DNA from 2 places in the Leptothrix cholodnii SP-6 genome. Region 2 is predicted to be linked to the other one. Evidence: predicted binding sites of a transcription regulator. Region 2 holds the regulator's gene; the other holds the start of a gene.
What was found. The regulator FNR, encoded in region 2, switches genes on or off when oxygen is low (the NO sensors DNR and NnrR bind a similar motif). The targets are predictions, from matches to a motif close to TTGATNNNNATCAA.
Positions count from the first base shown of each region.

Region 1: LCHO_RS04720 (universal stress protein) is a predicted target of FNR. The motif match lies at 2,037-2,050, and genes of this name have one in related genera.

Region 1 is NC_010524.1:1,005,771-1,009,172, reverse strand. It holds gene LCHO_RS04730 (alkaline phosphatase D family protein) at 1-1,107, shown strand, start outside; gene LCHO_RS04725 (hypothetical protein) at 1,185-1,445, shown strand; gene LCHO_RS04720 (universal stress protein) at 1,557-1,979, opposite strand; gene LCHO_RS04715 (YecA/YgfB family protein) at 2,092-2,856, opposite strand; gene LCHO_RS04710 (cob(I)yrinic acid a,c-diamide adenosyltransferase) at 2,904-3,402, shown strand, end outside.
Region 2 is NC_010524.1:3,055,538-3,058,939, forward strand. It holds gene hemN (oxygen-independent coproporphyrinogen III oxidase) at 1-615, opposite strand, end outside; gene fnr (fumarate/nitrate reduction transcriptional regulator Fnr) at 788-1,525, shown strand; gene LCHO_RS13870 (hypothetical protein) at 1,538-1,870, opposite strand; gene LCHO_RS13875 (PI-PLC domain-containing protein) at 1,867-2,130, opposite strand; gene ccoG (cytochrome c oxidase accessory protein CcoG) at 2,146-3,402, opposite strand, start outside.

The DNA of each region.
Region 1 (3,402 bases), 2.0 Mb from region 2:
CTGGCGCTGGCGTCGTGCCAGCACTACGAACAAGGCCGCTTCACGGTGCACCGCGAGATCGCGGCCAGCGACCTCGATCTGGTGCTGTTCGTGGGCGACTATGTCTACGACTCCAGCAACCCGAGCTTTCTGCGCAGGCCGCATGAAGGGCCTGCGCCTGAAACGCTGGACCAGTTTCGGGCCCGCCACGCCACCTACAAACTCGACCACGACCTGCAGGCGGCCCATGCGGCGCACCCGTGGATCCTGGCCTGGGACGACCACGAGGTGCGCAACGACTATGCCGCCGCGCTGGGTACCGGCGAGTTGTCGGCGGCCGAGTTCGTGAGCATCCGCGCGGCGGCCTACCAGGCCTACTTCGAGCACCTGCCGCTCGCGCTCGATCAGTTCCCGGGCGAACGGGGCATGCGCATGCACGACCGCTACACGTGGGGCCGACTGGCCGAGCTGTGGACGCTCGACGGCCGCCAGCACCGCAGCGTGCAAGCCTGCAACGCGGCGGACGAATCGGGCGGGCATCTGCGCTGGCATTGCGACGAACTGGCAGACCGGCACCGAACGATGCTCGGCCCCGCGCAGGAAAACTGGCTGCACCGAGGGCTCGCACACAGCCAGCGGCGCTGGAAACTGATCGGCCAGGCCACGCAGATGAGCGCCTCTGGGCTCGAGACGCTGGGCCGGCAACTGGTGCACACCGACGGCTGGGACGGCTATGCGTCATCGCGCGCACGGCTGCTGCAGCACCTGGTCGACAGCGGCGTGCAGGACGTCGTCGCACTCGGCGGCGACGTGCACCGGCATGTGGCGGCCAACCTGCGTGTCAGGCCCAACGACGAACGTTCCGCGGTGGTGGCCAGCGAGTTCGTCACCACCTCGCTCACGACCCGCGGCATCCCGGAAAGCTGGATGTCGCTGATACGAAGCAGCAACCCGGACATCCTGCACGGGCGCAGTGACGAGAGGGGTTATGCCCTGATCGAGCTTGGAAACCAATCGCTACACTTGACTGCGAGAGCCACGGGGTTTCCGGTTACAGAATCATCGCTTCTGCATACGCAAGCCAGTTACAGCGTTGAATCAGGTCGAGCCGGTCCTCGACCCGCGTGATTCGGACTCTGCGGCCCGGCCTGCGCATGCAACCGGCGTTCAGTGAAAGGCCTGAAAACGGCCAGGGAGAAACCAGAATGAGCACACTTTTTTCATGGTCACGCTGGCTCGGCTTTTTCGGCCGCAAGGCCAAACCCGTCAAGGCAGGCAAGCGTCCGGCAGTGCGCAAGCATCCGCAGGATTTTGCCGACTACGGCACCGCTTTCGGCCTCGAGATGAGCCTCACCAATCAGGCGGCATCCGACCAGATCGAAGCGCCGGCATCAAAACCGGGACGCAAGGCCAAGACCAAGCCCGGCAAGGCTGTCGCCCGAGAGGCTGTCACGCCGATCCGCTGACACGGAAGGCATCGGAGACCCGCATCCCGCGGGCTCCTGGCGAACCGCCGATCACGGCCGCTTTGCCGAACATTCTGCGCAGAAGCCGCAACGGCTCCACCGCACATCGCATCAGCGAATCAGCAGAACAGGCGTCTTGCAAGCCGCAATGACGCGCGTCGCCACCGAGCCCATCACCAGATTGCCCAGCTGGTTGTGGCCGTGCGAGCCCATCATGACCAGATCGAAATGCCCCTCGTCGGCGGTCTTGGCGATGGCATCGGCCACATGACCGGTCTTGCTGAGGAAAGTCGCGCTGATGCGCTGGGCATCGAGAAACGTGCGCAGCGGCTTGAAAACCTTTTCGCCCTCATCGGCGTAATAGCCTTGCAGCAGTTCCCGATCGAGCACGGCCGCAGCACGAGGCGGAATGGTCGGCACCACGGTCAGCACGGTGTACTCGTGCGCCGGCCCCAGCCATTCATCATGGGCAGCCCAATAGGCGACCATGCGGCGGGTGTATTCGCTGCCATCGACAGCAACCAGGATTTTCATTTCAGGTCTCCAACTCGTTCGACGGGTTTCAGTGTGACATCGAGACCGCCGTCGGCCTTGATGATCATCAAGCCGATGCGGCACCCGGCGATGCCCACATCAACCCGTCCGCTCAGGCACTTTCGCTGCGGCCGTGGCACTGCTTGAACTTGCGCCCGCTGCCGCAAGGGCACGGATCGTTGCGACCGACCTTCGGCTCGGTGCGCCGCACGGTTTCGACCTTCAGCATCTGACCGCGGCCGAGGTCGGCGATCTCGACCACGTTGGCGACCAGGTCCTCGATCGCCGCATCCAGCGACTTCAACGGATGCTCGTCGTCGAGCGCCTTGGTGTAGGCCTTTTCGTCTTCGGTCTGCTCCGGCAGGTGACGCCACAGGCAGGCCAGCAGATCGGGCAGTTCGGGCGCCGCCATGTCCTGCAGCGCCGGGAAGTTGTTGAGCGCGTGCTCGAAACCGATCACCCAGGGCGCGAGTGCCGCCGTCATCGCCTCGCGACCCTTCAGCGGATTGCCATCGTCGTCGGTGGGCTGCATCACGAGCGGGTCGAACCAGCCGTCGGCCACCAGCGACTGGTTCAGCGCGGCATGGCGGCGCATCACCAGGCTCACCAGCCGCTCGTGCTTGGCTGAGTGCCAGCCGACGGTGTCGGGGCCGAGCACCTGGCCGCTGACCGAGCCGTCCTCGTCGACGGCGAGGTTCCAGTCGAACGCCGGTGGCAGCCATTGTTCGGGCGGCAGCGCCATCGGCTGTGCGAGCACGCCGCACAGGTAGCCGTCGAGCATCACGACATCGAGCGCCTCCAGCGGTTCGGGGATGGCGGCAAGCAGATCGTCGAGTTCACCGATCTCGGCGTCGTTCAGGTCGGCGGCTGGGGTCATGGTCAGGGTCTCCAAAACCGGCATTGTGCCGGCGCTACGATCGCGCCATGGCACATCGACTCACACAAATCAGCACCCGCACCGGCGACGACGGCACCACCGGCCTGGGCGACGGACAACGCGTGCCCAAGGATCACCTGCGCGTGCAGGCCATGGGCGACGTCGACGAACTCAATTCGCAGCTCGGCGTGCTGCTGGCCGAACCGCTGCCCGCCGACGTGCGCGAGCTGCTGGTGGTGATCCAGCACGAGCTCTTCAACCTCGGTGGCGAGCTCTCGATCCCCGGCTACACGCTGCTCAAGACCGAGGCCGTGCTGCGCCTGGACGAGGCGCTGGCGCACTACAACGCGCAACTGCCGCGCCTGCAGGAATTCATCCTGCCGGCCGGCACCCGCAGCGCGGCACTGGCGCACGTGGCCCGCACGATCGCGCGCCGGGCCGAACGGGCGGTGGTGGCGCTGGCGGCGGCCGAGGCCATCAACGAAGCGCCGCGCCACTACCTGAATCGCCTGTCGGACCTGCTGTTCGTGCTGGCCCGCGTGCTCA
Region 2 (3,402 bases):
GTCGAAATCCTGCACGCCGAACGAGACCCGGTTGAAGCCGAGCTCCTTGAGGTGAGCCAGGCGCTCGCGGCTGACGGTGCGCGGGTCGATCTCGATCGAATATTCGCCATGCGGCTCGATGTGGAAATGCCGGCGCAACTCGCCCATCAGGCGGTCGAGTTCGGCATCGCTCAGGAAGGTGGGCGTGCCGCCGCCGAAATGCAGTTGCGAGACGCGCTGGCCCCGGCCGAGCGTCTGCGTGACCAGTTCCAGCTCGCGCGCCAGCGCGTCGATGTAGGCGGTCGAGCGGCCGTGGTCGCGGGTGACGATCTTGTTGCAGGCGCAGTAATAGCAGACCGATTCGCAGAACGGCACGTGCACGTAGACCGACAGCGGCCCACCTGCGCCGCCCACCGCACCGATGCTGCGCTGGGACAGTGCCTGGCGGTAGTGATCGGCGGTGTAGGCCTCGACGAAACGATCCGCCGTGGGGTAGGAGGTGTAGCGTGGCCCGGGGCCGTCCATGCGGCGCAGCAGTTCCTCGCTCAGAACCGGCTGGTGGTCCGTGGCGGCCACGTCGGCGTTGATCGTGGTCGCGGATTGGGGCTGCGTGCCTGCGGAGATCGTCGTGTGCATGTGCGCACTGTGCCGTGCCGGTGGCGCTGTACCTTGACATGGCTCAAGCACCATGCGTCCGCGCTATTCAAGAATTCCCTGAGTCGACCCTCACTTCGCCATGACCACAGAGGCACTTTGCCGGTGCATGCTGGTAAGGTGTCGGCCATTCCTTCCCAGGATCAACCAAATCATGCAAGACACTGCCGCCTCCTCCCAGCTCAACGCGCTCAAAGTGGCCTGCTCGGCCTGCAATCTGCGCGAACTGTGCCTGCCAGTGGGCCTGTCAGACGACGAGATGTCTTCGCTCGACAACATGGTGAGCACGCGCCGCAGCGTCAAGCGCGGCGAGAGCCTGTTCCATTCCGGCGACGCGTTCGCGGCGCTCTATGCCGTGCGCACCGGCTTCTTCAAGACCGTGGTGTCGGCCACCGACGGCCGCGAGCAGGTCACCGGCTTCCAGATGGCCGGCGAGCTGATCGGCCTGGACGGCATCAGCAACGACCGCCACTCGTGTGATGCGGTGGCGCTCGAGGATTCGCAGGTCTGCCTGATCCCGTACGGCCAGCTCGAGAGCCTGTCGCGCGAGTTCACGCTGCTGCAGCACCAGTTCCACAAGATCATGAGCCGCGAGATCGTGCGCGACCACGGCGTGATGCTGCTGCTCGGCAGCATGCGTGCCGAGGAGCGCCTGGCAGCCTTCCTGCTGAACCTGACGCAGCGCCTGCAGGCGCGTGGTTTCTCGGCCTCGGCGCTGGTGCTGCGCATGACGCGCGAGGAGATCGGCAGCTACCTGGGCCTCAAGCTCGAGACCGTCAGCCGCACCTTCTCGAAGTTCCAGGACGAGGGCTATCTCGAGGTCAAGCAGCGCGACATCCGCATCATCGACCAGGACGCCCTGCAGCGCGTGGTCAACGGCGCCGGCTGCTGAAGATCTGCAGGCTCAGGGATAACGACGCCGGTTCAGGTCGTTCGACTCACGCATCAGCAGTTGCGTGAGGCTGGAGGCGATGCCGATCAGCACCCAGAACGCGAAGAAGGCCGCCGTGTAGACCGCCGTGCGGTCGAGGTCGACCGGCGCGCCGCCGAGCCAGCGCAGATCTTCCGGGTCGACGAAGGCGAACACCAGCATCTCGGTCACGCCCGCCAACAGGAAGGCCGGCCACCAGACGACCGACAGCCGCTTGGCCCAATTCGACATCGGGAAGGTCGTGGACGCTTCGTAGTCGGGCGCCAGGTCCTCGATGTCGGGGTCGTTGCGCAGTTCGGCTTTCATTTGCCGCCCGTGGCCGCATGGTTGCGAGCCTGCTGAGCAGGCAGGCGCGAAGGGTCGATCGCCGATCCGGTCGCGCCGGCCGATTCGGTGCGTGCGGACTGCGCCGTGCTCAGCACCGGGTCCGGATGACTCAACGCCAGCGCCAGGGTCACGAAACTGGCCATGATCACCACCAGCGGGCCACCGAGCACCAGCCACAACATGCGCTCACGCCACCACGGCAAGGTGGCTGGACCGGGGGCTTGTACTGCAATCGACATGGCTGCTCCTGCTTGTCAACGTGGAATCACGAAGGTCGACTTCTCGCGCAGCGTCGCCGGCGCAGCGCCGCCGGACTCCACGCGCTGGATGTCGAAATGGATGGTGTGCGCCCCGCTGCCGGCACGGCTGGCGGACTCGGGCGGCAACTGCACGGCCACGGTGATCCAGCGCGCCTCGGCGCTTGCCACCTGCACCGGCGCCGTCACGGGCAGGCTCAACCCCGGCAAGCCCTCGACGGCGACGCGGTAGGACTGCGTCGTTTCGGTGGCGTTCATGATCTGCAGGCGGTAGACGTTCTCGATCACGCCGTCGTCGACGATGCGCGCCAATGACGCGCGGTCACGCACCACGTCGACCTTGAACGGCGATCGCATCGCGATGCTCACGCCCAGGGCGACCACGATCACGATCAGGATCACGGTGTAGATCAGGACACGCGGTCGCAGCGCACGCCGCCACATCTGGGCGCGCGTCCAGCGTCCGTCGAGGCCGTTCTGCGTGGTGTAGCGCACCAGGCCGCGGGCATAGCCCATCTTGTCCATCACGCTGTCGCAGACGTCGATGCAGGCGGCGCAGCCGATGCACTCGTACTGCAGGCCCTTGCGGATGTCGATGCCGGTCGGACAGACCTGCACGCACAGGTTGCAGTCGACACAGGCGCCCAGGCCCAGCGCGGTCGGGTCGGCCTTCTTGCTGCGTGAACCACGCGGCTCGCCGCGCTCGGCGTCGTAGGTGATGATGAGCGTGTCCTTGTCGAACATCGCGCTCTGGAAGCGCGCGTAGGGGCACATGTACTTGCACACCTGCTCGCGCATGTAGCCGGCATTGCCATAGGTGGCAAAGCCGTAGAACAGCACCCAGAACCATTCCCACGGACCGAATCCGAGCGTCATGGCCTCGGCGGTCAGCGTGTGGATGGGGGTGAAGTAGCCCACCAGGGTGAAGCCGGTCCAGAGCGAAAAAAGGATCCACGCGAGCTGCTTGCCGGACTTGCGCAACCACTTGTCGGCGGTCCAGGGGCCGGCATCGAGCTTCATGCGCTTGGCCCGATCACCCTCGAAACGATGCTCGAACCACAGGAAGATCTCGGTGTAGACGGTCTGCGGACAGGCATAGCCGCACCACAGCCGCCCGGCCACCGCGGTGAACAGGAACAGCGCGTAGGCCGAGATGATCAGGATCGCCGTCAGGTAGATGAAGTCCTGCGGATAGAGAACCAGGTCGAAGATGTAGAAACGGCGCGAACCGAGGTCGAACAGCACCGCCTGGCG